Regions from separate parts of the Kitasatospora sp. NPDC051164 genome, predicted to be linked through region 2. Evidence: predicted binding sites of a transcription regulator. Region 2 holds the regulator's gene; the other holds the start of a gene.
What was found. Region 2 encodes HspR, which represses chaperone genes until heat shock. Its sites were predicted from a motif close to TTGAGNNNNNNNNNCTCAA; they were not measured.

Region 1 (15,774 bases), on a different contig from region 2:
AGGGTCTGGGAGGTCTTGAGCGCTTCCTCGGTCTGCTTCTTCAGCCCGTCGAGCGCGTCCCGGTCGCTCTTGAGCCGGTCCAGGAACTCCGACTGCGAGCGGCTGGCGGTGGCGAGCAACTCGGCGATGGTGACGGCCTCGTACGGGTCCTTGGCGAGCAGCAGTTCGGCGTACGCGGAGCTGGCGCCGTTGCGGTACTGCGCGGCGGCGAGCTGGGAGGCGAGGTCGGTGCCGGCGTCGACCTGGGTCTGCTGGCGGTCCAACCGGCCCTGCAGGTCGGTGAGCGCGGCCTGCTGTTCGGCGATCTTGGCCACCGTGCCGTTGTACTGCTCGGTGGCGGCCTCGGCGCTCTGGTAGAGCGTGTGCAGCTGGTCGAGCAGCGGGCCGAGGGTGGCCTTGGCGGCGGCGAGCGGGTCGGAGCCGGCGACGACCGTGCCGCTCCCCGGGTCGGGTGCCGCCCAGGCGGCGCCGGCGGCGGCGGGCAGGGCGAGTGCGGCTGCCGCGAGGACGGCTCCGCAGCGCAGGGCTGCCCGCACCCAGGGGCGTACGCCTGCCGTCTCCGTTCGCTGTACAGCCCCGCCCATGGGTTGGTCCTCCCCGCCCCGCGCCCTGTCCCGGCCTCCCGGATCCCGCAGATCCTCCCACGGGTTACTCGTCGGAAACAGGGCGCACGCGGACTGGGAGGTTAATTCTCGATTGATGTGTGAGACAGCTCTCAGCAAACCCGGTCGAACCGGGGTGTTCTTCGCCAATGCCCAGTTCAGCGGGGCCGAAGTCACCCTGCAGAAAGCTTCTGATCACCATCAGTCAACCATCGGAACCACGAGTCCCGGCTCAGTTAACCTTCCGTTTACCAAGTAGACCTACGGTCGCGAACGTCACCAACGTCCGTGCGACAACTACGACGATTGTTTGGGTATGGAACACATCTCGTTCCTGGTAGCCGTTGTGATCATCACGGCGCTCGCCTTCGACTTCACCAACGGGTTCCACGACACCGCCAACGCGGCCGCCACCGCGATCGCGACCGGGGCCCTTCGTCCGAAGGTCGCGGTCACCATCGCGGCCGTGCTCAACTTCGCGGGCGCGTTCCTGTCCGTGAAGGTCGCCACCACCATCTCCGGCGGCATCGTCAACGAGAAGGCCGGGGTCCACCCCGAGATCATCTTCGCCGCACTGGCCGGAGCGATCCTGTGGAACCTGCTGACCTGGCTGCGCGGCCTGCCGTCCAGTTCCTCGCACGCGTTGTACGGCGGCCTGATCGGCGCCACGATCGTCGGCGTCGGCATGAACGGCGTCAACTTCGACACCGTGGTCACCAAGATCATCATCCCGGCGGTCGCCTCCCCGTTCGTCGCCGGCCTGGCCTCCTGGGGCGCCACCAAGCTGGCCTACGCGATCACCCGCAAGGGCAACGCCGCGGCCACCGAGAAGGGCTTCAAGACTGGCCAGATCTTCTCGTCCTCGCTGATCTCGCTGGCGCACGGCACCAATGACGCCCAGAAGACGATGGGCATCATCACCCTGACCCTGGTCTCGGTCGGCGCCCTGCCGCACGGCGCGCTGCCCCCGACCTGGGTGATCGTCTCCGCGGGTGCCGCGATCGCGCTCGGCACCTACATGGGCGGCTGGCGGATCATCCGCTCGATGGGCAAGGGCCTGGCCGACATCCGGCCGCCGCAGGGCTTCGCCTCCGAGTCGGCCGCCGCGACCGTCATCCTGACGTCCTCGCACATGGGCTTCGGCCTCTCCACCACCCAGGTCTGCTCCGGCGGCATCATGGGCGCCGGCCTCGGCGGCCCGAAGGGCGAGCTGCGCTGGAGCATGGTCCGCCGCATGGTCTACACCTGGGGCCTGACCCTGCCGGCCGCCGGCCTGGTCTCCGGCGGCGCGGCCCTGCTGGCCCGTCAGGGCAGCTGGGGCGTCGCCGTGGTCGGCGCCGCGCTGGTGGCCGGCTCGGGCGCGATGTGGCTGCTCTCCCGCCGCCAGCCGGTCGGCGCGGACAACGTCAACGACGTCACGCCGGTCGAGGTCCCCACCGTGGCGACCACGAACGTCCCCACCCCCGCCTCGACCACGGTCGCGGCCTGAGCGCCGCCGGCTGAGGAGCACTCACCATGCACATCAAGTGGAACGCCCTGGCCCAGACCGCCGGTTTCAGCTTCGGCATCACCGTCGCCGTGGTCGCCGTCTTCGCGCTCGGCATCCTGGCGCTGTCCCGCCGCGAGGCCGCGCTGAGCACCGCCCGTGACGGCGGCGCCCCGGCCTCGGGCGGCGGCAAGCTGGCCCTGGCCGGCGCGTACGCCTGCTTCGCGGTCTGCGCCGCGGCCGTCGGCTACGGACTGATGCTGATCGCCGGCCACTAGCGGCCGTACGAAGCCCGACGCAACGGGCCGGGGAGTGCCTGCGCACTCCCCGGCCCGTTCGCGTATCCCGGCTGCCGGTCGGCTGTCCCGCCGCAGGTCCTCCTGGCCGGTCAGTTCTCCTGGGTGGTCTTCAGCACGGTCTCCCGGATGAACAGCACGGTGACGAAGGCCAGTGCCGCGAAGGGGGCGGCCCACAGGAAGACGGTTCCGACGCCGTGGCCGAAGGCGTCCGTGACCAGCGGGACGATCGGGGCCGGCAGCTTGTGCAGGTCCGGGATGCCGCCACCGGCCGCCGCGTGTCCGGCAGGGATGTGCGCGGCGGCCAGGTTCTCCGCCAGGTAGTGGCCGACCTTGTTCGTCATCAGCGCGCCCAGCGCGGAGACGCCCATCGCGCCGCCCATGGTGCGGAAGAAGGTGACCACCGAGCTGGCCGCGCCGAGTTCGTGCCGGGGCACCGTGTTCTGCACCGCGAGCACCAGGTTCTGGCTGGTCAGGCCGAGGCCGACGCCGGTGATCGCCATGTAGACGGAGAGCAGCACGTAGTCGGTGTCGGCCCGGGCGGTGCCGAGCAGGCCGAAGCCGACCGCGAGCAGCGCGGTGCCGGCGACCAGGTAGGCCTTCCACTTGCCGTACTTGGTGATGAGCCGGCCGGCCACGGCGGAGGAGACCGCCAGGCCGAGGATCATCGGCAGGGTCATCAGGCCGGCCATGGTCGGGGACTTGGCGCGGGCCAGCTGGAAGTACTGGCTGAGGAAGGTGGTCGCGCCGTACATCCCGACGCCGACCAGCACGCTGGCGATGGCGGCCAGGGTGACGGTGCGGTACCTGAAGAGGTCCGGCGGGATGATCGGCTCGGCGGCGCGGCGCTCGACCACGATGGCCAGCGCGCCCAGCAGCAGGCCGCCGCCGACCATGGCCGCGGTCTGCCAGGACAGCCAGGCGTAGTTCTTGCCGGCCAGCGTGATCCAGATCATCAGGAGGCTGACCGCGGCGGTGATGACCAGCGCGCCGAGGTAGTCGATCTTCGCCTTGCGCTTGACCACCGGCAGCTTGAGGGTGCGCTGGACCACCAGGATCGCGGCCAGCGCGAACGGGATGCCGACGTAGAAGCACCAGCGCCAGCCCAGCCAGGAGGTGTCCACGATGACGCCGCCGATCAGCGGGCCGCCGATGGTGGCGAGCGCGAAGACCGCGCCGAAGTAGCCGCTGTACCGGCCGCGCTCGCGCGGCGGGACCATCGCGGCCAGGCAGATCTGGCCCAGCGCAACAACACCGCCGGCGCCGACGCCCTGCAGCGCGCGGCAGGCGATCAGTTCACCGGTGTTCTGCGAGAGCCCGGCCAGCGCGGAGGTCGCGATGTAGATCAGCAGGGCGATCTGCAGCAGCAGCTTCTTGCTGGCGAGGTCGGAGAGCTTGCCCCAGATCGGTGTGGAGGCGGTGAGGGTGAGCAGGGCCGCGGTGATCACCCAGGTGTAGGCGGACTGGCCGCCGTGCAGGTCGGCCAGGATGTGCGGCAGGGCGTTGGAGACGACGGTCGAGGAGAGCACGGCCACGAAGAGGCCGAGCAGCAGGCCGGAGAGCGCCTCCATCACCTGCCGGTGGGTCATCTGTTGGTTGTCGGCGGCGGCGGCGGTGCCGCTCGCGGCCTCGGTGGTCACGGTCATCTGGGTCCTTCGGCGCAGGCGTGCGGGATACGCGCATCATGAAACTTCGTTGCCTTAAGCAACCATAGGCCTAAATGGTTGAATTAGGCAACTTTCTTCAAGGCCGAGTAAAGGCCCGCACCGCGGGCCCCGGTCACACCCTCGCAGCCGCCCGGCTCAGCGGACACCCGGCTCAGCGGGCACCCGGCTCAATCGGCCGTCGGCTCCCCCAGGACGTCGTTGAAGCGGTGCAGCAGTTCCCCGAAGCGGACCACGTCCTCCGGCGACCAGCCGCCCATCACCTCGCGCACCCGTCGCATCCGGACGTCCCGGGCGGCCAGGAAGCGCCGTCGCCCGTCCTCGGTCAGCGACACCAGCGCGGCCCGGCGGTCCAGCGGGTCCGCCTCCCGGGCCACCAGGCCGAGTTCCTCCAACGCGCGGATCTGCCGGCTCACCGTCGCCTTGCCCACCGCGAAGTGCACGCCGACGTCGGTCACCCGGACCCGGCCGGCCTGCTCGATGTAGCCGAGCATGCTGTACGCCATGCCCTCCAGTCCGGGGTGCACCCGGCGTGAGAGTTCAGCCACTCCGGCCCGGCCCCGCCGGAACATCAGCGCGACCTCGCGCTCCACCGCCACCAGGGCTTCCTCGTCGCTCACCGCGCCAGTATCGCCCAGCGGCACCGGCCGGATTCGGCACGGGAGGTACGACAACCCAACTACTTCATGGTATGAAGTATTGGTTCTGGAAGATCCGTTTTTCCCCGATACGCAAGGAGATGTGGATGGCAGCCCCAGGGCAGGGTTTCGTCGCCGAACTGAAGAGCGCGGTCACCCCGCGCGCGGCACTGCTCGTGATCGGAGTGCTGCTGCTCCAGCTCGGCTTCATCACCTCCTACATCGGGGCGCTGCACAAGCCCGCCCCGCACAACCTCTCCATCGCGGTGGTCGCCCCGCCGCAGGTCGCCCCCAAGCTGATCGGGGCACTGGAGGGGGTCCCGAACGACGCCGTCAAGGCCGTCACCGCGCCGGACGCCGAGACCGCGACCGCGCAGATCAAGGACCAGAAGATCTACGCCGCGTGGGTCGTGAACCCGAACGGCACCGAGGACACCCTGCTGGTCGGCGGCGCCCGCGGTCCGTCCGCGGCCAAGGCCGCCGAGAGCATCACCACCGCGATCGACCAGACCCAGGGCCGTACGGTCAAGGTCCAGGACGTCGTGCCGCTCGCCAAGGGCGACACCAACGGCCTCTCCTCTTTCTACCTGGTGATCGGCTGGTGCGTCGGCGGCTACCTGGTCGCCTCGATCCTCGGCATCAGCGCCGGCTCCAAGCCGGCCAACGCGAACCGCCTGCTGATCCGCCTGGGCGTCCTGGCGCTCTACTCGATCGCGGCCGGCATCGGCGGCACGGTCATCGCCGGACCGGTGCTGGACGCGCTGCCCGGCTCGATCCTCGCCCTGTCCGCCATCGGCGCCCTGGTGGTCTTCTCGGTCGGCGCCTTCACCATGGCGCTGCAGTGCCTGTTCGGGATCATCGGCATCGGCCTCGCGGTGCTGGTCTTCGTCGTCCTGGGCAACCCGAGCGCGGGCGGCGTCTACCCGGCACCGATGATGCCGCCGTTCTGGCGGGCCATCGGCTCGGTGATCCCGAACGGCGCCGGCACCGGCGCCACCAAGTCGATCGCCTACTTCGACTCGACCAACCTGGGGATGCCGATCCTGGTCCTGGTGCTCTGGGCGCTGGTCGGCATCGGCATCGCCTTCCTGGCCGTCCTGCGCGGCCCCCGCGCCGAGCAGCGCGAGCCTGCCGCCGCGGAGGCCTGACGCCACCGAGGCCCGGTCCTCCCCCACCGCACCGAGCCCCCGGCCCCACCGGCCGGGGGCTCGGCCCGTTCCGGCACCGGGGCTCCGGGCACCGGGCACCGGGGCGCGGCCCGTTCCGGGCGAGGTGGTCCCAGCCGGGGGTCAGTCGCCCGCGAGCAGCCCCGGGTCGGCGACGATGGCGCGGACGACGCGCACCGCCGCGCCCAGCAGCGGGCCGCGGCGGCCCAGCCGGGAGACGGTCAGCCGGTCCTCGGCCCACGGCCGAACGGTGACCCGGGCAACCAGTTCGGCGCGCATGGCGGGAAGCAGCCAGGGTGCCAGCCGGGCGTAGCCGCCGCCCAGCACGACCTCGGCCGGGTCCAGCAGGTTGACCGCGCCGGCGGCCGCGATACCGAGCGCCGACCCGGCGCCGGCCAGGGCCGCGCGGACCGGTTCCTCGCCGGCCTCGGCGCGGTCGGCGAGCAGCGTCACCCAGTCGCCCCGGGCGCCGGTCAGGCCGGCCGCCCGCAGCACCGCCGCCTCGCCCGCGTACTGCTCCAGGCAGCCGTGCGCCCCGCAGGCGCAGCGGCGGCCCGCGGGGTGGACCGGCACATGGCCGAACTCGCCCGCGTGGCCGCGCGCGCCGCGCAGCAGGCGCCCGCCGACAATGATCGCCGCGCCGACCCCGGCCTCGGCGGAGACGTACAGGAAGTCCTCCGCCCCGTCGCCCAGCCAGTGCTCGGCCAGTCCGCCGAGGTTGGCCTCGTTGTCGGCCTCGACCGGCAGCTCGGCCAGGCCGTCGGCGGCCGGTCGCAGCGCGGCGCGCAGTTCGGCGGCCAGCGGGACGACCTGCCAGCCCAGGTTGGCGGCCCGCTGCAGCACCGCGCCGGATTCGCCGACCAGGCCGGGGACGGCCAGGGTGAGTCCGGCCGGGCGCAGGCCCGCCTCGGTGACGGCCGAGCGCAGCAGCCGGGCGAGGTCGGCCATGACGGCGGCGGGTGCCCGGCCGTGGTTGGAGATCTCCTGACGCCGAACGGCGCGGACCTCCCCGCGCAGGTCGACCACGCAGGCGCCCAGGTGCCGGACGCCGATCTCGGCGCCGAGGCCGCCGGGCCCGAGCGGGTTGAGTCCGAGCGCGGTGCCGGGGCGGCCGACCTTGCCGCTGGGTGCGGCGGGGCCCTCCTCGACCACCAGGCCGCCGGCGATCAGCTGTTCGGCGAGCGAGGAGACCGCGGCCCTGGTCAGTCCGGTCTCGGCGGCCACTTCGGCGCGCGAGCGCGGGCCGCTCGCGATCACTCCGAGCACCAGGGCCAGGTTGGCCCGGCGCATGCCCTGCTGGCTGGCGGGCCCGGTCCGGATACCGTCCGGTTCGTGCATCAGGCTCACCTCGCCCCTTACGGCACATCCCGTGGCATCTCGGGTGCAGCGTAACCGGCTTCCGGGGGCACCGCCCTCACCAGAGCGGCCTCGGCCCCGGGGTGCTCGGCGGGGTGCTCGGCGAGCCGGGTGAAGACCCACCGCTGCATCGCCCAGAAGCGGAACAGCATCGCGACGAAGGTGCCGACGACCATGCCGCTGAGGAAGTCCGCGACCTCCTGGGCGAAGGAGCTGATGTACGGCTCGCGCAGGTCCAGGACGTAGCGGGAGATCGCCAGCGGTACGTCGTTGACGCCGATCGCCACCACGCTGACCAGGAAGAACAGCAGGGCCTCACGCTGCCGGCCGCCGGCCCGGAAGGCCCAGCTGCGGTTCAGCACGTACGAGACGACGGTGGCGATCACGGTCGCGATGGTCAGCGCGATCACCGGCTTGTGCTGCAGCACGGTGAACTTGAGCTGGAGGTTGATCGCCATGGTGAGCACGAAGCAGGAGCCCCCGACCAGCAGGAACTTCATCAGTCGGCGGTGCCGCACCAGGAAGGGGCGCAGCCGGTCCGGCACCCGGGCCAGCGCGCGCTGCGTGGGGGACGGCATCTCCGCAGTCTCGCACGCGGAGATGCCGTCGGCCCCTCGGGCCAGCGGTTCGCCGATCAGACGGCGACCAGCACCTCGGCCGGCTCCAGCGCCAGCTTCAGCACCTCGCGGACATCCGCCACCGGGTGGACGGTGAGCCGCTCCAGCACCTCGGCCGGGACGTCGTCCAGGTCGGCCTCGTTGCGCTTGGGGATGATCACCGTGGTGACCCCGGCTCGGTCGGCGGCTAGCAGCTTCTGCTTCACCCCGCCGATCGGCAGCACCCGCCCGGTCAGCGACACCTCGCCGGTCATCGCCACGTCGGTGCGCACCTTGCGGCCGGAGAGCAGCGAGGCCAGCGCCGTGGTCATGGTGATGCCGGCGCTCGGCCCGTCCTTGGGGACGGCTCCGGCCGGGACGTGCAGGTGCACGCCGCGGTCGCGCAGCGAGGTGACCGGCAGTTCCAGCTCGGCGCCGCGCGAGCGCAGGAAGGAGAGCGCGATGTGCGCGGACTCCTTCATCACGTCGCCCAGCTGCCCGGTGAGGGTCAGCCCGGTGCCGCCGGTCTCGGCGTCGGCCAGCGAGGCCTCGATGTAGAGGACGTCGCCGCCGGCGCCGGTCACCGCGAGGCCGGTGGCCACGCCAGGGACGGCGGTGCGGCGCTCGGCCGGTTCCTGGGCGGACTCCGGCACGTGGTGCGGGCGGCCGATCAGGGCGCGCAGGTCCGCGGCGCCGACCGTGGCGGGCAGCTCGCGCTCGCCGAGCTCGGCCTGTGCGGCGATCTTGCGCAGCACCCGGGCGATCGAACGCTCCAGGGTCCGGACGCCGGCCTCGCGGGTGTACTCCCCGGCGAGCTTGCGCAGCGCGGTCTCGTCCACGCTGACCTGCTCGCCGCCGAGGCCGGCCTTCTCCAGCTGGCGCGGGAGCAGGTGGTCGCGGGCGATGACGACCTTCTCGTCCTCGGTGTAGCCGTCCAGCCGGACCAGCTCCATCCGGTCGAGCAGCGGCTCGGGGATGGCTTCCAGCACGTTGGCGGTGGCGAGGAAGACGACGTCGGAGAGGTCGAGCTCGACCTCCAGGTAGTGGTCCCGGAAGGTGTGGTTCTGCGCCGGGTCCAGCACCTCCAGCAGGGCGGCGGCCGGGTCGCCGCGGTAGTCGGAGCCGACCTTGTCGATCTCGTCGAGCAGGACGACCGGGTTCATCGAGCCGGCCTCCTTGATCGCCCGCACCACCCGGCCGGGCAGCGCGCCGACGTAGGTGCGCCGGTGGCCGCGGATCTCGGCCTCGTCCCGGACGCCGCCGAGCGCGACCCGGACGAACGAGCGGCCCATGGCGCGGGCCACCGACTCGCCGAGCGAGGTCTTGCCGACGCCGGGCGGGCCGACCAGCGCGAGCACCGCGCCTCCTCGGCGGCCGCCGATCAGGCCGAGCCCCTGGTCTGCCCGGCGCTTGCGGACGGCGAGGTACTCGACGATGCGCTCCTTCACGTCGGCCAGGCCGGCGTGGTCGGCGTCCAGCACCGCGCGGGCGCCGGCGATGTCGTAGGCGTCCTCGCTCCGCTCGTTCCAGGGCAGTTCCAGGACGGTGTCCAGCCAGGTGCGGATCCAGGAGCCCTCGGGGGACTGGTCGGACGCGCGCTCCAGCTTGTCGACCTCCTTGAGCGCGGCCTCGCGGACCTTCTCGGGCAGGTCGGCGGTCTCGACCCGGGCGCGGTAGTCGCCCTCCTCGTCGGCCGCTTCGCCGTTCAGCTCGGCCAGCTCCTTGCGGACGGCGTCCAGCTGGCGGCGGAGCAGGAACTCCTTCTGCTGCTTGGCCACGCCCTCCTCGACGTCCTTGCGGATGGTGTCGTTGACCTCCTCCTCGGCGAGGTGGTCGCGCAGCAGGGTCAGCGCGTACTCCAGGCGGGCGACCTGGTCGGCCTCCAGCAGCACCTTGAGCTTCTGCTCGGCGGTGGCGAAGGACGCGTAGCCGATGTTGTCGGCGAGTTCGCCGACGCCTTCGATCTGCGCCACCCGGTCCACGATCTGCCAGGCGCCGCGCTTGCGCAGCCACTGGGTGGACAGCGCCTTGTACTCCTTGACCAGCTCGGCGGCCCGGCCGGCCACCGGGGTGCCCACCGAGGACTCCCGGAACGGCGTGGTCTCCACCCAGAGGGCGGCGCCGGGGCCGGTGGTGCCGACGCCGATCCGGACCCGGCGCACGGCACGCACCAGCGCGGCAGGCTGCCCGATCGTGCCCGGGCCATCGGCCAGCCGGCCGACCTGTTCCACGGTGGCCAGCGTGCCGACCGCCGCGTACGAGCCGTCCACCCGCGGGACCAGCAGGACCTGTGGCTTGGTGCCGCCGGCGGCCGCAGCCCGGGCGGCCTCGACCGCTGCGCGCACCTCGGTGTCCTTCAGGTCCAGCGGGACGACCATGCCCGGCAGGACGACCTCGTCGTCCAGCGGCAGCACGGGCAGGGTGAGCGGAGTGGACGTCGATGCCATGATCTCTCCCCAGTCAGTGAAGTTGAGTCGACCTGACTAAGGCCTGGCGGGCGCCGGATGTTCCCCGGACTTCGTTCGCCGTGAGCGAACACGATCCGGCCGGGAAGGCCCCGCGGACGGGGCCGCAGGCGGCCGTCAAAAGAACGTGAAAAGAGCGCTGAGTGATTCCTGGGAAACCCTCGGCACGCGAAGGGGGCGTCAAGCACGGAGAGCCCGGAGAAACCCGCGGAGCCCGCGGAGCCCGGAGCGGACCTCGGCGCGCGGACGTCGGCGCGCGGACGTCGGCGCGCGGACCTCAGCGCACGGACCTCAGCGCACGGACCTCAGCGCACGGCCCGCACGGGGGCCCCGCCGCGCGCGGGCGCGGGCACGGCGCCGCCGACCGTCGCCGCGGCCGGACGGAGCCGGGGCGGGCGCCGCTCGGTGCGGCGCAGCCAGCGCCACAGCGCCACCCCGGTGAGTACCGCCGCCGGGTGCCCCACCGCGGTGACGACGTCCTTGTCGGAGGCGATCTGCTCGGCGATCATCAGCCCGGCGCCGCCCAGCGCGAGCAGCCGCCCGCGCCAGGAGAGCAGCCCGGCCACCGCACCCAGGCAGGCGAGCACGCCGTAGCTGACCCCGATGTCCAGGTGGTCCATCACCTCGGGCGCCATCCGCCCGGTCTCCACCGCGATGATCACCACGCCCTGGGAGAGCAGGGTGGCCGCGACGTGGCCGATCGCGAAGACCGCCGCCGCCCGGGCGGACCCGACCTTGCGCTCCAGTGGCGCGAGGGTGAACGCGAATCCCCAGAGATAGGGCATCCACACCTCGCCGGCCACCCAGAAACCACTCAGGACCAGGGCACGCAAAGGGTGCTGCAGCAGGTTGTGGCCGTCCGAGCTGGAGGCTTCCTGCAGTCGCTGCACGAGTTCCGGATCGGCGAATTTCGCGAAGGTCGTGGTGGCGCCCACGACCGCGAGGTATCCGAGCGTGAAGGGGTTGCGCCGGGGCGTGGGAACGCGGTCCAGCAGCCATTGGACGGCGCCGGCGCGCAGGCCGAGCCGGAGCATTCCGTACGGCGCTCCCGCGGGCACGCGCCCGTCGGCACCCTGCCGCAGTCCCGCCATGCCGCCTCCGCTCCACACCCGCAGCCACCGGCTCCCGCCCGGTGCCCAACGTACCGGCGCGCACCGCGGATTCCGCCCGGTCGGGTGTTGTCGTGCCCACGGTACGTCGAGGTTCTGGGAGGCACCTGGGAAAAGCCGGTGAAGACCGTCGCCGTAGCGGAGTGCCGGATTCCAGGCATTGGTCCAGACCTTCTCCCGATTAACGCGTCAGTAGGGCCTCTGACCGGCGACTTGATGTCAACTCGACTGCATACGTACCGTTACGCAGTGAAAAATCGCCGGGTAAGGTATCGGCCCGTGCCCACTCGTGCAGTGGGTCCGCGGGCGGCCGGAACGGCCGGCCCACGGGCCGGAAACGTCCGGTCCACCTGCCGGAAAGCATCCGCTGTCCGTACGCTGCGAAGTGCGCGGGAGAAGTGGGCGGCCGACAAGTCCGTCCTCGCCTCCCGATCACGCAACGGGACGGCGGACCCGGCACAGTCCACGACGGAACAAGACTACGAGCGGAGCCCCGCCATCCCCACAGGTGGCCGGCCCGCAGCCCTGGGGGCGGTGGCGTGACCGTGACAGAAATTCAGCAGGACAACCACACCGGCGGCACGGTGAGCAGCCAACGCAGAGTGCTGGTGGTGGAGGACGAGCCGACGATCGCCGAGTCGATCGCGGCCCGACTGGGTGCGGAGGGCTTCAAGGTCGCCGTGGCCCACGACGGTCCCGGCGCGGTCGACGGCTTCCACACCTGGCAGCCGGACCTTGTCGTCCTCGACATCATGCTGCCCGGCTTCGACGGCCTGGAGGTGTGCCGCCGGATCCAGGCCCAACGCCCGGTCCCGGTACTGATGCTGACCGCGCGCGACGACGAGACGGACCTGCTGGTCGGCCTCGGCGTCGGTGCGGACGACTACATGACCAAGCCGTTCTCGATGCGCGAACTGGCCGCCCGGGTCAACGTGCTGCTGCGCCGCGTCGAGCGCGCCCAGCAGGCCGCCCGGACACCCGCGCTCGGCAGCCTGCGCTTCGGTGAACTGGAGATCGACCACGTGCAACGCCGGGTCCGGCTGGCCTCGGGCGACGTCCACCTGACGCCGACCGAGTTCGATCTGCTCGCCTGCCTGGCCGCCCAGCCGCGCGCGGTGCTCACCCGCGAGCAGCTGCTGGCCGAGGTCTGGGACTGGACCGACGCGTCCGGCACCCGCACCGTGGACAGCCACGTCAAGGCACTGCGCCGGAAGATCGGCGCCAGCTGGATCCGCACCGTGCACGGTGTCGGGTACGCACTGGAGGCCCCGCTCTCCTGACGGCGAGCCTCGGGCGACGGGCCACCGGGGGGCCCGTGTCCCGATCGACGCCGTGCCACCACGCGGGGGGACACACGCGGGACCACAGGGACCAATGACCTTTCCACAGCAACGCAACGGGGAATCCGACGGCGCGCGGCCGCAGCCGCTGGCCGTCCGTGCCGCCCGCCGGGTCTGGGCCGACATCCGGCCGCTCGACCCGGTCCGCTCGATCAAGGGCAAACTCGCCCTGCTCGTGATCGTCTCCGTGTTCCTGGCCACCGGGATGGTGGTCGTGGCGATCAGGTCCGAGACCCAGATCCGGATCATCATGGTCTTCTCCATGATCGCCTCGCTGCTCTTCATGCAGTTCCTCGCGCACGGGCTGACCGCCCCCCTGCGCGAGATGACGGACGCCGCCCGCGCGATGGCCTCCGGCGACTACAGCCGCCGGGTCGAGGTGAGCTCGCGCGACGAGATCGGCGAACTGGCGGCCGCCTTCAACGGGATGGCCGCCGACCTGGAGGCCGCCGACCAGCACCGCCGCGAGCTGGTCGCCAACGTCTCGCACGAGCTGCGCACGCCGATCGCCGCGCTGCGCGCCGTCCTGGAGAACGTGGTCGACGGTGTCGTCCAGCCCAATCCGGCGACCCTGGGGGCCGCGCTGGAGCAGACCGAGCGGCTCGGCCGCCTGGTCACCCACCTGCTCGACCTCTCCAAGATCGACGGCGGCGTGGTCGACCTGGACGCCCGCCCCTTCGAGGTGCGCGAGTTCCTGGACGGCGTGCTGCGCGGGGTCACCGTGGACGGCGCGACGGCGGGCGGGGCCTTCTCCCGGCGCGGGGACGTCCGGCTGGCCCTGGAAGTCAGTCCGGCCGGCCTGACCGGCGTGGCGGACCCGGAACGGCTCCACCAGGTGGTCGCCAACCTGGTCGACAACGCCTGCAAGCACTCGCCGCCCGGCGGCACCGTGACGGTGCGCGCGCGCCCCGGCGGCGAGGACGGCGCCCTGCTGCTGGAGGTCCAGGACGAGGGCCCGGGCATCCCCCTGGCCGACCGCACCCGGGTCTTCGAGCGGTTCAGCCGCAGCGGCACCGCGACCGCGTCCGGAGCGGGCGCGGACGGCGGCACCGGCCTGGGCCTGGCCATCGCCCGCTGGGCGGTGGAGCTGCACGGCGGACGGATCGCGGTGGCCGAGTCGCCGAGCGGCTGCCGGATCGAGGTCCGCCTGCCCGGGCAGCGCCAGGACGACGGCCGGGACATTTGTCACAGATCCGACACAGACGCATACGAAGATCGCTAGAGGATTTCCGCAGGTCTTTGTCCGGTTTCATCCGGATATAGACGCAGTTTGGGGCCGATCGCTTCCCTGCAGATACGGCTTTCTAACGCACTTTTTCAGCCAAAGTGCAGGTCAGGACTGTGATCTGGACGACGCCTGGCCCCCGGGGACTGCGCGATCACCGGTCAGGGGCGTAGCCTTAATCCCCGCTGTCCAAACATCCCAAAAGGAAGCGGAAGAGGGCGGTTGCCGCCGTGTCGCCACAGTCCCCTGAAACCCCCAACAGCTCGGCTAGCTCCACAGGCTTCGGCCCCAATGAGTGGCTCGTCGACGAGATCTACCAGCAGTACCTCCAGGACCCGAACTCGGTCGACCGAGCCTGGTGGGACTTTTTCGCCGACTACAAGCCCGGTACCGAGGTGACCCCAGTGACCCAGGCCGCGACCCAGGCCGGCCCCACGCCGACCCCTGCCGCTGCCCCCGCGCCCGCCGCCGCTGCTCCGGCCGCGACCGCCCCCGCCGCACCGGCCGCCCAGGCCGCTCCGGCGCCGGCTGCCGCCCCGCTCGCCGCCGCGCCCGCCGCGCCCCCGGCTCCGAAGGCCGCCGCCCCGGCCGCGGCCGCGCCCGCCGGACCCGAACTGGTCCAGCTGCGCGGCCCGGCGAAGGCCGTCGCCACCAACATGGACGCCTCGCTGGAGGTGCCGACCGCTACCTCGGTCCGCGCCGTGCCGGCGAAGCTGTTGATCGACAACCGCATCGTCATCAACAACCACCTGCAGCGCGCCCGCGGTGGCAAGGTCTCCTTCACCCACCTGATCGGTTACGCCCTGGTCCAGGCCATCAAGGCCGCGCCGGGCATGAACCACAGCTACAAGGTGGAGGACGGCAAGGCCTTCCTGGTCAAGCCGGAGCACGTCAACCTCGGCCTGGCCATCGACCTGGTCAAGCCGAACGGCGACCGCCAGCTCGTCGTCGCGGCCATCAAGAAGGCCGAGACGCTCGACTTCTTCGGCTTCTGGCAGGCCTACGAGGACATCGTCCGCCGGGCCCGCGCCAACAAGCTGACCATGGACGACTTCACCGGCGTCACGGTCTCGCTGACCAACCCCGGCGGCATCGGCACCGTGCACTCCGTGCCGCGCCTGATGCAGAACCAGGGCACCATCGTCGGCGTCGGCGCCATGGAGTACCCGGCCGAGTTCCAGGGCTCCGCCCCGGAGACCCTGTCCCGCCTGGGCGTCTCCAAGATCATGACGCTGACCTCGACCTACGACCACCGCGTCATCCAGGGCGCGGCGTCCGGCGAGTTCCTGCGCGAGATCCACCGTCTGCTGCTCGGCGAGAACGGCTTCTACGACGAGATCTTCGAGTCGCTGCGGATCCCGTACGAGCCGGTCCGCTGGGCCACCGACGTCGCCACCACCCACGACGACGAGGTCAACAAGACCGCGCGCGTCATGGAGCTGATCCACTCCTACCGGGTCCGCGGTCACCTGATGGCCGACACCGACCCGCTGGAGTACAAGCAGCGCAAGCACCCCGACCTGGACGTCACCACGCACGGCCTCACCCTGTGGGACCTGGAGCGCGAGTTCGCGGTCGGTGGCTTCGGCGGCCAGAAGATGATGAAGCTCCGCGACATCCTCGGCCTGCTGCGCAACACGTACTGCCGCACGGTCGGCATCGAGTACATGCACATCCAGGACCCGAAGCAGCGCAAGTGGCTGCAGGACCGCCTGGAGAAGCCGTACTCGAAGCCCGAGCGCGAGGAGCAGCTGCGGATCCTGCGCCGGCTGAACTCGGCCGAGGCGTTCGAGACCTTCCTGCAGACCAAGTACGTCGGGCAGAAGCGCTT
Region 2 (15,774 bases):
CCGGGACTGGTCTCGTAGAGCCCCAGCAGCCAGCCCGGCATCAGGTACTCGGCGACGGTCAGACTGGCCACCACCCGCAGCTTGGCGTCCCGGCGCTCGCGCAGCGCGTCGATCCCGGCGTCCAGCGCCTGCGCCGCCTCCACCACCTGCCGGGCCCACTCGACCACCAGCCGGCCCGCCTCGGTCGGCTTGCTGCCCCGGGGCGAGCGGTCCAGCAGCGGAACGCCGATCTGCCGCTCCATGCCCTTGATCCGGGCGCTGGCGGTCGGCTGGCTGACACCCAGCTCGGCCGCCGCCCGTCCGACGCTGCCCAGCCGGGCGACCGCGAGCAGCAGTTCCAGGGCGCCGAGTTCGGGGACGTGCGGGGAGAGGGCCATAGATCCAGGCTATGCCCCCATAGGATCCTCGGCGCTACCGGTGGCCCGCCTTCGGACCGATGGTGGGGAGCATGTCCACCTTGGCCGAGCTCCGCCCCCTCACCCGCCCCGCCGTCCGCCGCTCCCGGTACGACCTCTCCCAGCTCGGCCCCAACTGGTACGCCGCCGTGATGGGCACCGCGATCCTCGGCAACGGCGCCGCCGCCCTGCCCGTACGACTGCCCGGGCTGGTCGGCTTCGGCGAGGTGATGTGGGCGCTCGGCCTGGCCGCCCTGCTGGTGCTGGGCTCGGCCCGGCTGGTCCACCTCACCCGGCACCGCGAGGCCGCCCGCGCCCACCTGCTGGAGCAACCGGCCGTCGCCGTCTTCTACGGCTGCCCGCCGATGGCCCTGCTCTCGGTCGGCCTCGGGACGATGACGGTCGGCTCGCGGGTCATCGGCACCGGCCCGGCCGTCGCCGTGGACGCCGTGCTGTGGGGCGTCGGCACCCTGTACGCGCTGGCCGTGGCCGGCGGCATCCCGTACCTGATGATCACCCGGCACCCGGTCTCCGTGCTGGAGTCCAACCCCACCTGGCTGCTGCCGGTGGTCGCCCCGCTCGTCGCCTCCGCCTGCGGCCCGGTGCTGATCCCGCACCTGCCGGCCGGGACGCCGCAGCAGGCCATGCTGTACGCCTGCTGCGGACTGTTCGGGGTCGGGCTGCTGGCCACCCTCGTGCTGCTGCCGGTGGTGTTCACCGGGCTGCTCCACAGCAAGCTGCCCACCCTGGCGCTCACTCCCTCGCTGTTCCTGGTGCTCGGCCCGCTCGGCCAGTCCGTCACCGCCGTCCACCAGCTCTCCGACGCCGCCCGCCCGGTGCTGCCCGCCCTGGCGCCCGCCATGCTCGACCTCGCCGAGCTGTACGGCGTCGCGGTGATCGGGGTCGCCATGCTCTGGCTGGCTGTCGCGCTCGCCGCCAACCTGCGTGCCCGCCGGGCCGGGATGCCCTTCGCGATGACCTGGTGGGCGTACACCTTCCCGATCGGCACCTGCGTCACCGGCGCCTCCGCGCTCGCCCGGCACACCGGCTTCGGGGGCTTCACCGCGCTGGCCGCCGGGCTGTACCTGCTGCTGGCGGTCGCCTGGGTGCTTGCGGCGGGTGGCACGGCGGCCGGGCTCGCGCGCGGGCGGCTGCTGGCGCGCTGAGGCGGGCGGGCGGACCGTGGGTGCGCCGAGGTGTACGGGCGGACCGCGCCGGGGTCTCGCCGCTGCCCGGGGCGACCGACGCCGCCCCGCTGTCACCGCGCGTAGACACGCAGCTCAGGACCATGCCGCCGTTGCAGGAACGCGCACCCGCAGCCTGACCGGAGACAGCCAACCGGCGGTACCGCCGGGCGCCGCCCGCACCCCCTGCTGGCCTCGGCCTTTACCGGAATCAGTCCCGCCGCCTCCCGCCTCGCGCCCGCCCCGCAGTGCAGGTAACTGCAATTGCGCGAACATGCACTCGGGCGGCACTTGTTCACCGGCCGTCACACTGTGAGGGTGGAGACACGCCAAGTCGCCCGGGCAACCGCAGCCCGACGGTGGCGACTTGCTCTTCGGAACTGACCGCAGGCGCACCATTCCCGCGCCGGTGGAACGTGGGGGAAGAGCGCCGGCCGGGGACCATGTGTGGTGATGGCCCCCGGACCCGGAGCCGTCGAGGCGTTGCTGCTCCGCCTCGACGGAATCGCCGTGGCATTGGCGTGCAGACGGCGGGCCCCGATGTCCCGGTGTGCGACGGCACCCGGGCCCGGGTGCCCGCCGTTCCGACCGCGGTACCGCGGCCGCCCGAGCGCGGACCGCCGGACCGCATGATCACGTCGGACCGCATGATCACGTCGGACCGCGTGATCACGCCGGACCGGCACCCGGTACCGTGAGCCCGCCCGGCACCCGGTACCCGCGGTTCGCGCGGCGGTGGAGCGCGGGCAGCACCAGGGGAGACACGTCCGGCAGGGAGAGTGCGACGTGACGGCGGAACCGGCGGTCGCGCCGCACCAGGCAGGACCCGTGGGCGAGGAACCCGACGAGGCCGCCCGACAGCTGTACCTGGCGATCATCGCCGAGGGCGGCCGCATCCCCTGCGGAGCGGTCGCGGACGCCGACCGGGGCGCCCTCCAACAGCTCATCGACATCGGCCTGCTGATGGTCAACCCGATGGACCGCTGCTACACCGCCGTCAGCCCCCGCTCGGTCAGCGACCGCCTCGGCTCCGAACTCCGCAGCGAGGCCACCCGGTTGCTGGTCCGCGCCGAAAACCTCCCGGGCGCCCTGGACGGCCTCACCCGCGCCTACGACGCGATGCCCCGCCCCTCCGGCCGGGCCGGCGGAGCCGTCCACGTCGAAGGACACGTCCACATCCGCCAGCGGATCTCCCAACTGGTCTCCGACTGCCGCTCCGAAGTCCTCACCGCCCAGCCCGGCCACCGGCCCGCCGACACCCTGCAGGTCGCCCTCCGCCAGGACGTCCAGCTCCTCCAACGCGGCTGCTCACTGCGCACCATCTACCAGCCGATCGCCCTCGCCGAACCGCCCGCCCTCGCCTACGCCGAGGAAGTCACCCGGCACGGCTCCCTCATCCGCGTCCTCGACGAACCCTTCCAGCGGCTCATCGTCTTCGACCGGACCGTCGCCGTGATCTCCGCCAGCGACGACAACAGCACCGCCGCCTTCATCATCGACCCCGCCACCATCACCTTCCTCGTCGGCACCTTCGAACGCGACTGGGCCCGCGCCGACAGCGCCGAAGCCACCGCCGCCCTCGGCCAAGGACCCGCCCGCACCATCCCCGACCGGGTCGGCCGCCTCCTGGCCCGCGGCCTCACCCAGCGCGCCGTCGCCACCCGCCTCGGCCTCAGCGAACGCACCGTCGCCGGCCACATCTCCCGCCTCCGCGACCGCCACGGCGCCCAAACCCTCTTCCAGCTCGGCTGGCTGATGAGAGGCGCCCGCGATGACCGATGAACCCGGCCCGGCCGAGCAGACCCTCTACCTCAATGCCGTCCGCTGCGGCGGCCGACTGCGCCCCGAACGCCTCGCCCCCGCCGACCGCCCCGCCTTCGCCGCCCTCGTCGCCCGCGGCCTCCTCACCACCACCGCCACCGGCTGGACCGCCGCCAACCCGCGCGCCCTCGGCGACCGCCTCGGCGCCGAACTGCGCACCCGCGCCACCCGCCTGCTCCAGCACGCCGAACGGCTCCCGGACGCTCTCGCCCCGCTCACCCTCGCCTACGACGCCGTCCGCCGCCCGGACGGACCCGGCGGCGACCCCGTCCACATCGACGGCAACGCCGACATCCGCCAGCGCATCTCCGAACTCATCTCGGAATGCCAGGAAGAAGTCCTCGCCGCCCAACCCGGCCCCCGCCCCGTCGAGGGCCTCCGAACGGCCCTCGCCCAGGACCTCTCCCTGCTCCGCCGCGGCTGCTCACTGCGCACCATCTACCAGCCGGCCACCCTCACCGACCACAGCGTCCAACGCCAGATCGCCCTCCGCACCCGCCAGGGCGCCCGGGTCCGGCTGCTCGCCGAACCGTACGAACGGCTGCTCGTCTTCGACCGCAAAGCAGCCGTCATCCGCGCCGCCGAGGACCGCAGCCGCGCCACCTTCCTCACCGACCCCGCCGTCGTGGCCCACCTGGTCGCCCATTTCGAACGCGACTGGGCCCGTGCCACCCCCGCCGACCGCCACCTCGAACCCCCGCACCCCACCACCGTCCGCATCGGCCGCCTCCTCGCCCGCGGGCTCACGCAGCGGGCGATCGCCAGCCGGATGGGGCTGAGCGAGCGGACGGTGGCCGGTCACATCGCGCGCCTACGGGAGTCGTACGACACGGAGACGCTGTTCCAGCTGGGCTGGCAGATGAGGGGAGCCCGTGATGCCTGAGCCCGATCCGCCCGACGCCGCCGCCCGTGAGCTCTACCAGGAGATCCTCAGGGAAGGTGGGCGGATCCGCGTCAGCGACATCCGGCCCGAGGACGAACCGGCGGTCAAGCAGCTTGTCGACCTCGGCCTCCTGGTCCTTCGGATCGCCGACAGCGCCTACAGCGCGGTGAATCCCCGGGTTGTCGGCGAGCGCATCGGTGCGGACCTGCGGGAGGAGAGTGCCCGTCTGCTTGTCAGGGCTGCTCTTGTGCCGGATCTCCTGGAGGACCTGGCCCCGGCCTACGACGGGGCACCTCGGCGGAGCCAGTCGGCCGGGGGCGTGCGGCGGATGGCCGACACGGTCGAGATCCGGCACCTGATCTCCCAGATCGCCAAGGACCACCCGCACGAGGCGCTGGCCGCTCAGCCCGGCGGACCGCGGCCGCACGGTCACCTGGCGGATGCGCTGGACCAGGCCCGCCGCTACGTCGAGGGAGGCGGCGTCATGAACACCATCTTCGAACCCTCGGCTTGTTCCGACCCGCGAACCGTCGAATACGCGATGCGGTCGACGCGGGTCGGTGCTCCGATCCGGCTGCTGGAGGGCCCCTTCACCAAGACGCTCGTCTTCGATCGGGCCGTCGCGCTGATCCCGGCCACCGCCGATCACACGGTGGCCGCTGTGGTGGAGGATCCCGCGATGGTCGCCTACCTGGTCGACGTCTTCGAGCGGCAGTGGGAGCAGGCCCAGGTGGTGGACCGGCAGACGCTCGCGGACGGATCCGCCGGGCCCACGGCGTTCGAGCAGGTGGGCCGGCTGCTTGCCCGCGGGCTCACGCAGCGGGCGATCGCCAGCCGGATGGGGCTGAGCGAGCGGACGGTGGCCGGTCACATCGCCCGGCTGCGTGAGCTGTACGACGCGGAGACACTGTTCCGACTGGGCTGGCAGATACGGGGAGCCCGGACGGGGAGTCCGGTGGGTGAGCGCTGCTCAGCCGGTGGCGGCGCCGGTCGGCCAGTAGCCGGGGACCGGGGGCTGCTGCCGGGGGACGTTGAACTGCTCGCCGGGGGCGGTCCAGAAGCCCTCCCGGAGGGAGAGCGCCATGCCGGCCCAGTCGAGGGCGGTCTCCACCGTGTGGTTGAGGGCCTCCTGCGACCAGGTGTCGTCGAACACCAGCGGCAGGACGGGGGCGACCTGCTCGATCGTGGCGATCAGCGGGTTGTGGGTGATGGCCTCGTCGACGAGGAGGACGATCGGCTTCCGCAGCGCCGACGCCCACCCCAGCTCCAGGCTCACGCCGGCCGAGAGCGGCGCTCCCACGTAGGCGAACACGAGGTCCGCGGACTGCAGGGCGCGGAAGTCGGACGGAACGCGGGGCTCCGGTGCGCGGCCGGAGATGGTCCAGGCGTCACTGTGGTGCGCGCTGTACACGGCGGCACCGCTGCGGAGCAGGGTGGTGCGAAGCGTCGTCAGCCGCGTCCGGCTGGCGAGCGTCACCACACTGTCGGCCGGTCCGGTCAGCCGCATCAGCGGCGCGGCCAGGAACACACGCGCACGCCGACCCTCGGGGGCCTGGCTGTCGTGGTGACGCAGGTAGGGCTCGGTCATGTCGACTCCGGGGAAAGGCCGACCGGGTGAGAAACGTGGTGCCGGCGGGCGCTGAGGACAGTGGTTTTCGCGTCGGAGACCCGGTGGAGATTTGGGCGGATATTTGACGGTACAGCGGCAAGTTCGCTATCTCCGTGGGACCGTCGGTGGCGAACTGATCGTCTATCAGTGGTCGCGGTTCCGTCCAGCGATCCGCCCTGTCATCTCGATGCCTGGCAGAGAGATGACGCTCGACGGAGCGGCCGGGAGATGACACCCTTGCGGAACGTACGGCATCATGTGGATGCTAGTTCTATTGGTCCGGTTCACAGAGTTCGAGAGAAGGAGGGTGGGTCCGTGTCCGTACGTCGACTCGTCCGTAAGGCCGCGCTTCCGATCCTCATCGGAGTAGCGGTGCTCACCACTGGTCTTCTCTCCTCCGGCGGCGGGCAGGCGGCCACTGCCGACACCGCAATCGTTGCCGTTGCCGACGACCTGCACTGGAACTGAACCTGACAGCGACTCCTGATCGAGGCGGCGCGCGGAACGGCCGGATCCGGTGCCGCGGACGGGGCGCCTCCGTCTTCCGGCTTTCAGTCGGTTTCTGCTCGCGGTGACCGGCCGAGCACATATCCGAGCTGGAAGAGTGAGTCGACGTTGTGCTCCTCTCTCATCTCCGCGATGTGCCGCGCGAGCGTGCGCTCGCTGATGCCGAGCCTCCGCGCGATGGCCCGGTGGTTGGTGCCGGCCAGCATGAGGTCGATGATGGTCTGCCGGAGCCTGGACACCACCTGGTGCGGGACGGCCCGATTGCCGTCGAATTCCAGGGCTCTGCCCCAGCTCCGTTCGAAGACCTCCTCGATCAGGAAGCTGATGACGGCCGGATCGTGGACGAAGGCGGCGGCGCTGTAGTCGGCGGCGACCGGGATGACGGCCACGCGGCGATCCACGATGATCAGCCGGGCGTACGGTTCGTCCAGCGTCCGGAACTGCCACCCTTCTGCCGTCAATTGCGCCACGTAGTCACGTGTTGGCTGGTGGTAGCGGGTGCTCGCGTGGTAAATCGTCCGCATCGAGGCGCCGTGGCGGAGGATTTCCAGGTCTCGTTCCAGAAACGAGGTGAGCATTTCGGCGGGCCTTGGTCCACCGGGCTGCATGGAAAGTCCTTCCAGGACCCCCGGGGCTGCCGACTGTTGGAGCCTCTGATTAATCAGAGCCTTTCCGTGGACATATTCGACCGAGCCGCCGGTGGTGTCCGGGGCGTGGAATGCCTCGGAGAGGTCGCTGAGATCGGCCGGCAGGGAAACTGCTTTTGACAGCAAATCGAGTGCTTGTCGTTGCCATGCCGAACTCAGGCTGCTCGCGAGTTGTGCCGGATCGGCAGCCAGCAGTGCTCCGGGTTCTTCGCTGTCGGGTATGAGTAGCCCGAGATCAAGCAGCTCTTCGAGAGCGGGGCTTCCGGCAGCCGGGCCGGCGTCCGGAGTGATACGACCGTTTTCATTCACGGCCTGCAGGTAGAGCTTTCGGGCGTCCTCGGACAGGATCCGTGATGCGGCAGGTCCCGTCCCTGCGTGCTCTTGCCCACTCATCTTCGGCTCCTAGTGCTGACCGTCACGTAGTCAACGCGATTGTCGTCTGCTGTGGCAAGGATCTTAGGTGGCGGTGATGAGTCGACTGACGAGAGACGCCTTGCCACAGGTAGATCGACGACTTCTGCCTAGGACAGAACTCTCTCACTGCAAAAGTGCCGCCGGCACCCCCCGAACAGGAGGGGGCCGGCGGCGGTGTCTGTGCGGCCGTGGTCAGCGCTTGGGGCGCCAGACGACGAGGGCGCTGGACTGCGGCGTGGGGGGCTGGTACGGGACGAGGTCGCGGCGGTAGGAGGCGTGGACGGCGGCCTCGCGTTGCTGGAGGGCGGCGGCGGCGCCTTCCAGGGAGTCGGCGAGTTCCGCGACGCGGGACCGGAGGGCGGTGACCTGGTTCTCCAGCTCGATGATCCGCTTGATGCCCGCCAGGTTGATGCCCTCGTCCTGGGAGAGCCGCTGGACCTCGCGCAGTTGCTGGATGTCGCGGGAGGAGTAGCGGCGGCCGCGGCCCGCGGTGCGGTCGGGGCAGACCAGGCCGAGACGGTCGTACTGGCGCAGGGTCTGCGGGTGCAGGCCGGACAGTTCGGCGGCCACGGAGATGACGTACACCGGAGTGTCCTCGGTGAGGACGTACGGCGGCGGGGCCGAGGGGGCCCGGCGGGGGCGGCGGTTGCCGTTGCCGGGCAGGCCTTCGCCGATGCCGGGGCCGATCGGGGTGTCGGGGTTGATCGGATTCATCGGGGACATCTGGTCGTCACGCTCCCTTCGCCGCCCGGAAGAGGGCTGCTCGCGGATCGTCGGAGGCGGTGGCCTCGCGGTACTGCTCCAGGGCGTTCAGCGCGTCGCCGGTGACGTGCTGTGGCACCACGACCTCGACGGTGACGAGGAGGTCGCCGCGGGTGCCGTCCTTGCGGGTGGCGCCCTTGCCGCGGGCACGCATGGTGAGGCCGTTGGCGCTGCCCGGGGGCAGCTTGAGCTTCACGGCGGGGCCGCCGAGGGTGGGTACCTCGATGGTGGCGCCGAGGGCCGCCTCGGGGAAGGTGACCGGGACGGTGACGGTGAGGTTGTCGCCCTTGCGGCCGAAGACCGGGTGCGGGTCGACGTGCACGGTGACGTAGAGGTCGCCGGGCTGGCCGCCGCGTTCGCCCTGGGCGCCCTTGCCCTTGAGCCGGATGCGCTGGTCGGCCTGGACGCCGGCCGGGATGCGCACCTGCATGGTGCGGGCGGAGGTGGCCCGGCCGCTGCCGTGGCAGTCGGTACACGGGTCGTCGACGATCATGCCCCGGCCGCGGCAGTCCTTGCACGGCTCGGAGAGCGCGAAGGCGCCCTGGCCGCGGCTGACGGTGCCCGCACCGACGCAGGTGGGGCAGACCCGCGGGGTGGTGCCGGACTTGGCGCCGGTGCCGTTGCAGGTGCGACAGGGGGCCTGGCTGGTCATCCGCAGCGGGACGGTCGCGCCGTCGACCGCCTCCTCGAAGGAGAGCGTCACCTCGGTCTCGACGTCGGCGCCGCGCCGGGGCTGGGCCTGCCGGGTGCCGCCGCGGTTGAAGAGGCCGCCGAAGACGTCGCCGAGCCCGCCGCTGCCGCCGGCGTTCTGGTTGCCGCTGAAGAGGTCGCCGAAGTCGAAGCTGTAGCTGCCGGCACCGCCGGGTCCGCCGCCGGACCGGAAGCCGCCGTTGGCGAAGAGGCTGCGGGCCTCGTCGTACTCCTTGCGGCGCTTCTCGTCGGAGAGGACGTCGTACGCCTCGGAGATGTCCTTGAACCGCTCCTCGGCCTTGGCGTCACCCGTGTTGGCGTCGGGGTGGAACTCGCGCGCGAGTTTGCGGTAGGTCTTCTTGATCTCGGTGGCGGTGGCGTCCTTGGGCACGCCGAGGACCTTGTAGTAGTCCTTCTCGACATAGTCCTTGCCACTCATGCGTCCACCTCGCTTCGCTCGGCAGCCGCTGAGCGGTACACGCGCCCCTTAACGGTTCGCTCGCTGCGCTCGCTCACGGCTCCCGCCACCTCCCGATGTCCATCGTCACTGTGCTGTCAACAGCAAGGGAACGCAACGCCGTTGACAGCGCGCTGCGGAGCCGGCCGCCGTTCTGGCCGGCGTACGACTCCGCAGCGCACTGGTTGTCAGCTGTCACAGGTTGTCAGCTGTCCGAGCCACCGTCGGACTCGTCCGCGTCGCCGGACTTCGCGTCGGCGTCGCCGACGGTCTGGGTGCCCGGCTGGGGCTCCGCGACGGCGACCATCGCCGGGCGGATGATCCGCTCGCCGATGCGGTAGCCGGGCTGGAGGATCTGCACGCAGGTGTCCTCGGTGACGTCCGAGGAGTAGCTGTGCATCAGCGCCTCGTGCATGGTCGGGTCGAAGGGCTCGCCCTCCTTGCCGAACTGCTGCAGGCCCAGCTTGGCGACGACCGTTTCCAGGGACTCGGCGACGGACTTGAAGCCGCCCGTGACCTCGCCGTGCTCGCGGGCGCGGCCGATGTCGTCCAGGACCGGGATCAGGGACTCCAGGATGTTGGAGACCGCGATCTCGCGGACGGTCAGCCGGTCGCGCTCGACCCGCTTGCGGTAGTTCTGGTACTCGGCCTGCAGGCGCTGCAGGTCGGCGGTGCGCTCGGTCAGCTCGCGCTTGACGGTGGCGAGCTCCTCCGGGGAGCCCTCGGCGGCACCGGCCGCCGCGGCTTCCTCGGCGGCCTTGATCACGGCCTCTTCGGCGGCGGAGTCGTCGCCGGGCTTTCCGCCCTGCGGCTTGTCCGTCATGCCGACGCACCACCCTTGGGCTTCTCGTCGTCGACGATCTCGGCGTCGACGACGTCGTCGTCGGCCTTGGCCTGGGCGGAGTCGTCGGCCGCGGCGGCACCGGCGGGGGCGTCGGCGTTGGCGTAGAGCGCCTGGCCGAGCTTCTGCGCGGTGGTGGAGACCTTCTCCGAGGCCTCGCGGATCGTCGCGATGTCCTCGCCCTTCAGGGCCTCCTTGAGCTCGCCGATGGCGGTCTCGACCTCGGTCTTGACGTCGGCGGGGAGCTTGTCGGTGTTGTCGGCGATGAACTTCTCGGTCGAGTAGACGAGCTGCTCGGCGGAGTTGCGGGTCTCGACGGCCTCGCGGCGCTTGTGGTCGTCCTCGGCGTACTGCTCGGCCTCGCGGCGCATGCGGTCGACCTCGTCCTTCGGCAGCGAGGAGCCGCCGGTGACGGTCATCTTCTGCTCCTTGCCGGTGCCGAGGTCCTTCGCGGCCACGTGCATGATGCCGTTGGCGTCGATGTCGAAGGTGACCTCGATCTGGGGCAGGCCGCGCGGCGCCGGCGGCAGGCCGGTCAGCTCGAACATGCCGAGCTTCTTGTTGTAGGCCGCGATCTCGCGCTCGCCCTGGTAGACCTGGATCTGCACGGACGGCTGGTTGTCCTCGGCCGTGGTGAAGATCTCGGAGCGCTTGGTCGGGATCGTGGTGTTGCGCTCGATCAGCTTGGTCATGATGCCGCCCTTGGTCTCGATACCGAGGGACAGCGGGGTGACGTCGAGCAGCAGGACGTCCTTGACCTCGCCCTTGAGGACACCGGCCTGGAGCGAGGCGCCGATGGCGACGACCTCGTCCGGGTTGACGCCCTTGTTGGCGTCCTTGCCGCCGGTCAGCTCCTTGACGAGCTCGGCGACGGCCGGCATGCGGGTCGAGCCGCCGACCAGGACGACGTGGTCGATCTCGGAGAGCGAGATGCCGGCGTCCTTGATCACGTTGTGGAACGGGATCTTGCAGCGCTCGAGCAGGTCGGCGGTCAGCTGCTGGAACTGGGCGCGGGTGAGCTTCTCGTCCAGGTGCAGCGGGCCCTCGGCGGAGGCCGTGATGTACGGCAGGTTGATCGAGGTCTCGGAGGACGAGGACAGCTCGATCTTGGCCTTCTCGGCGGCCTCGCGCAGACGCTGCAGGGCCATCTTGTCCTTGGACAGGTCGACGCCGTGGCCGCTCTGGAACACCTTGACCAGGTGGTCGACGACCTTCTGGTCCCAGTCGTCGCCGCCGAGGTGGTTGTCACCGTTGGTGGCCTTCACCTCGACGACCCCGTCGCCGATCTCCAGCAGGGAGACGTCGAAGGTGCCGCCGCCGAGGTCGAAGACCAGGATGGTCTGGTCGTCCTTGTCGAGGCCGTACGCCAGCGCGGCCGCGGTCGGCTCGTTGACGATGCGCAGGACGTTGAGGCCCGCGATCTCACCGGCCTCCTTGGTGGCCTGGCGCTCGGAGTCCGAGAAGTACGCCGGGACGGTGATGACGGCGTCGGTGACGGTCTCGCCCAGGTACGCCTCGGCGTCGCGCTTCAGCTTCTGCAGGATGAAGGCGCTGATCTGCTGGGGGTTGAAGTCCTTGCCGTCCAGGTTGATCTTCCACCCGGTGCCCATGTGGCGCTTGACCGAGCGGATGGTGCGGTCGACGTTGGTGACCGCCTGCCGCTTCGCCACCTCGCCGACCAGGACCTCGCCGTTCTTGGCGAAGGCGACGACGGACGGCGTGGTCCGGGCGCCCTCGGCGTTCGTGATGACGGTGGGCTCGCCACCTTCGAGAACGCTGACGACCGAGTTCGTCGTGCCGAGGTCGATGCCGACCGCGCGTGCCATCGTAAATACCTCCACGGAAGAGTTGAGCTTTACGGGCTCAAGGATGCATGACTCGACGGGCAGCGTCAACAGCCATGAGTGGAAGCCGCTCAACTTTGCTGAGCGGGATTGTGGAGCGGGGCCGGTGCGGTGCGGATTCGGCGCGGTGCCGGTGCGGTCACGTGACTGCCGCCATAGCTTGGGAACCTTCTGGAGAACTGTTGGCGACCGGTATTGTCCGGGCCGTCGGCCCGGCAAGTTACCGACCAGTACACTCAGTCGAAGTCCGCAGAACCGCAGAGCCTGCTCAACCGCAAAGCCGCAGGAGACGGAGAGCCGATGCAGCTAGCAGCGATCGTCATCTCGCTGGTCACATTCGTGATCGGCACCGCGCTCGCCCTTCGTGCGGCGTGGCACATCTTCAAGGTGGTGCTGACCGGCGCGCCGGACACCACCCGCTTCGGGAAGCCCGCCCAGCGCGTGAAGACCGTCGCGGTCGAGTTCATCGGCCACACCAGGATGAACCGCTGGGGGATCGTGGGCATCGCCCACTGGTTCGTCGCCGTCGGCTTCTTCAGCCTGGTGCTGACCATCGTCAACGCCATGGGCCAGCTCTTCGACGCCGAGTTCGAGCTGCCGATCATCGGTCACTGGATGATCTGGCAGCTGTTCGTCGAACTCGTCGGCACCCTGACCACGCTGGGCATCGCGACCCTGATCGTGATCCGGCTGATGAGCCTGCCGTCCAGGTCGGGCCGCAAGTCCCGGTTCGCCGGCTCGATCGCCTGGCAGGCCTTCTACGTCGAGTACACGATCCTCGGCATCGGCCTCTGCATCCTGATGCTGCGCGCCCTGGAGGGCGCCCTCAACGGCGTCGACTCGTACGGCCCGGCGCACCTGGTCTCGTACCCGATCGTCTCCGCGCTCAGCGGGCTCTCGCACGGCACGCTGGAGAACCTGGTCTGGCTGTTCGCGATGCTGAAGATCTGCATCTCGTTCGCGTGGGCCATCACCATCGGCATCAACCCCTCGATGGGCGTGGCCTGGCACCGGTTCCTGGGCTTCTTCAACATCTACTTCAAGCGCGCGGAGGACGGCGGCACCGCGCTCGGCGAGCTCCGTCCGATGACCAGCAAGGGTCAGCCGATCGACTTCGAGGACCCGGCCGAGGACGCCGTCTTCGGCGTCTCCCAGGTCGAGCACTTCTCCTGGAAGGGCATCCTCGACTTCTCCACCTGCACCGAGTGCGGCCGCTGCCAGTCGCAGTGCCCGGCCTGGAACACCGGAAAACCGCTCTCCCCGAAGCTGCTGATCATGAGCCTGCGCGAGCACGCCTACGGCAAGGCGCCGTACCTGCTGGCCGGCGGCGGCAAGGACATGGAGGGCAACGAGCAGGCCACCTCCGAGCAGCTCAAGGACGTCCCGGCGGCCGCGCTGGCCGAGGCCGAGCGCCCGCTGATCGGCACCGCCGAGGAGAACGGCGTCATCGACCCGGACGTGCTGTGGTCCTGCACCACCTGCGGCGCCTGCGTCGAGCAGTGCCCGGTGGACATCGAGCACATCGACCACATCGTCGACATGCGCCGCTACCAGGTGATGATCGAGAGCAACTTCCCGACCGAGGCCGGGACGATGCTCAAGAACCTGGAGAACAAGGGCAACCCGTGGGGCATGGCCACCAAGGCGCGCCTGGACTGGGTCAAGGAGCTCAAGAAGGAGACCGGCATCGAGGTGCCGGTGATCGGCGAGGACATCGACCCCGCCGAGGTCGAGTACCTCTACTGGGTCGGCTGCGCCGGCGCCCTGGAGGACCGCGCCAAGAAGACCACCAAGGCCTTCGCCGAACTGCTGCACACGGCGGGCGTGAAGTTCGCCATCCTCGGCAAGGAGGAGACCTGCAGCGGTGACTCCCCGCGCCGCCTGGGCAACGAGTTCCTGTTCCAGATGCTCGGCGCGCAGAACGTCGAGACGCTGAACGCCGCGCTGGAGGACGCCCCGACCAAGCGGATCGTGGCCACCTGCCCGCACTGCTTCAACACCATCGCCAACGAGTACCCGCAGCTCGGCGGGCACTTCGAGGTGATCCACCACACCCAGCTGCTGCAGCACCTGATCGACGAGGGCAAGCTCGTCCCGGTCAACCCGGTCGAGGGCCTGATCACCTACCACGACCCCTGCTACCTGGGCCGCCACAACAAGGTCTACAGCCCGCCGCGCGAGATCATGGACAAGGTCCCCGGTCTGCGCCAGCAGGAGATGCACCGCCACAAGGAGCGGGGCTTCTGCTGCGGCGCCGGCGGCGCCCGGATGTGGATGGAGGAGCGCATCGGCAAGCGGATCAACACCGAGCGCGTGGACGAGGCGCTGTCGCTCAACCCGGACATCGTCTCCACCGCCTGCCCGTTCTGCCTGGTGATGCTCTCCGACTCGGTCAACGGCAAGAAGAACGAGGGCGCGGCCAAGGAGCACCTGAAGGTGGTCGACGTGGCCCAGCTGCTGCTCGACTCGGTGAAGGCCACCCCGCCGGCCGAGGCCGAGGAGCAGGCCGCGACGGTGGACGCGTAGCCGTCCGCTGACCGACAGCCCCGCTGTTCGACAGTTCTGCTACAACTGCCCGGCCCGGTGGACGCCGCCAACGCGCCCACCGGGCCGGTCTTTTGGGCCGACACGGCGGCTCCCGGCGACAGCCCGGGCGGGCGGGGAGTGATGTCCGTCGCACAGGCGCCGGACGGGCATTCGGTTGGAAGGAAATACAGTAGGCGCCGGACCGGCTTCGTGCCGGTCGACCCGTTCCGGACACAAGGCCGCACGGGTGCCGACCCGAGCCGGCCGCCCGGGTCGAGAACACCGACGGAGGCATCGGCCCGCCGGGCCGGGCCGCAGAGACACAAGGGGAACAGCGCAGACCATGACCGAGGCGATCATGCTGGTCGGTGGTAAGGGCACGCGACTGCGTCCGCTGACCACCCACACCCCCAAGCCCATGCTGCCGGTGGCAGGCGTCCCGTTCATCGCGCACCAGCTGGCCCGTGCGGCCGCCGCCGGCGTCACCCGCGTCGTGCTGGCCACCTCGTACCTGGCCGAGGTGTTCGAGGACCACTTCCAGGACGGCACCCCGTACGGCATCGAGCTGGTCTACCTGACCGAGCGCGAGCCACTGGGCACCGGCGGGGCCATCCGCAACGCCGCCTCCGGCCTGACCTGCGGCCCCGACGAGCCGGTCCTGGTCTTCAACGGCGACATCCTCTCCGGCGTCGACATCGCCGCCCTGCGTGACGGCCACGTCGCCGCCGGGGCCGACGTCACCCTGCACCTGACCCGGGTCGAGGACCCGCGCGCCTTCGGCCTCGTCCCGACCGACGAGACCGGGCGGGTGCTGGAGTTCCTGGAGAAGCCGGAGACCCCGGAGCAGATCGTCACCGACCAGATCAACGCCGGCTGCTACGTCTTCACCCGCTCCGTGATCGACCGCATCCCGGCCGGCCGCGAGGTGTCCGTCGAGCGCGAGACCTTCCCGGAGCTGCTGGCCACCGGCGCCCTGCTGCGCGGCGTGGTCGACACCTCGTACTGGCTGGACCTCGGCACCCCGGCCGCCTTCGTCCGTGGCTCGGCCGACCTGGTGCTCGGCAAGGTCGACTCCCCGGCCGTCCCCGGCCCGACCGGCGACGCCCTGCTGCTGCCCGGCGCCACCGTCCACCCCGGCGCGGTGCTCAGCGGCGGCACCGTGGTCTCCGCGGACGCGGTGGTCGAGGCCGGCGC

Region 1: the regulator HspR is predicted to act here: its motif matches at 10,274-10,292, upstream of lon (endopeptidase La).

What each region holds. Positions count from the first base shown of each region.
Region 1 covers NZ_JBITFB010000003.1:181,074-196,847, forward strand. Annotated here, with positions in the region: gene ACIBEC_RS05795 (NlpC/P60 family protein) at 1-584, opposite strand, end outside; gene ACIBEC_RS05800 (inorganic phosphate transporter) at 919-2,091, shown strand; gene ACIBEC_RS05805 (hypothetical protein) at 2,118-2,366, shown strand; gene ACIBEC_RS05810 (MDR family MFS transporter) at 2,477-4,030, opposite strand; gene ACIBEC_RS05815 (MarR family transcriptional regulator) at 4,219-4,668, opposite strand; gene ACIBEC_RS05820 (ABC transporter permease) at 4,794-5,834, shown strand; gene ACIBEC_RS05825 (ROK family transcriptional regulator) at 5,976-7,190, opposite strand; gene ACIBEC_RS05830 (GtrA family protein) at 7,208-7,786, opposite strand; gene lon (endopeptidase La) at 7,843-10,251, opposite strand; gene ACIBEC_RS05840 (rhomboid-like protein) at 10,575-11,360, opposite strand; gene ACIBEC_RS05845 (response regulator transcription factor) at 11,924-12,658, shown strand; gene ACIBEC_RS05850 (ATP-binding protein) at 12,753-13,940, shown strand; gene ACIBEC_RS05855 (multifunctional oxoglutarate decarboxylase/oxoglutarate dehydrogenase thiamine pyrophosphate-binding subunit/dihydrolipoyllysine-residue succinyltransferase subunit) at 14,174-15,774, shown strand, end outside.
Region 2 covers NZ_JBITFB010000007.1:311,664-327,437, reverse strand. Annotated here, with positions in the region: gene ACIBEC_RS13560 (LysR family transcriptional regulator) at 1-377, opposite strand, end outside; gene ACIBEC_RS13555 (TDT family transporter) at 449-1,561, shown strand; gene ACIBEC_RS13550 (LuxR family transcriptional regulator) at 2,366-3,361, shown strand; gene ACIBEC_RS13545 (LuxR family transcriptional regulator) at 3,351-4,283, shown strand; gene ACIBEC_RS13540 (hypothetical protein) at 5,254-5,871, opposite strand; gene ACIBEC_RS13535 (hypothetical protein) at 6,208-6,360, shown strand; gene ACIBEC_RS13530 (helix-turn-helix domain-containing protein) at 6,444-7,439, opposite strand; gene ACIBEC_RS13525 (heat shock protein transcriptional repressor HspR) at 7,653-8,183, opposite strand; gene dnaJ (molecular chaperone DnaJ) at 8,191-9,351, opposite strand; gene grpE (nucleotide exchange factor GrpE) at 9,575-10,192, opposite strand; gene dnaK (molecular chaperone DnaK) at 10,189-12,036, opposite strand; gene ACIBEC_RS13505 ((Fe-S)-binding protein) at 12,355-14,580, shown strand; partial or broken gene ACIBEC_RS13500 (sugar phosphate nucleotidyltransferase) at 14,924-15,774, shown strand, end outside.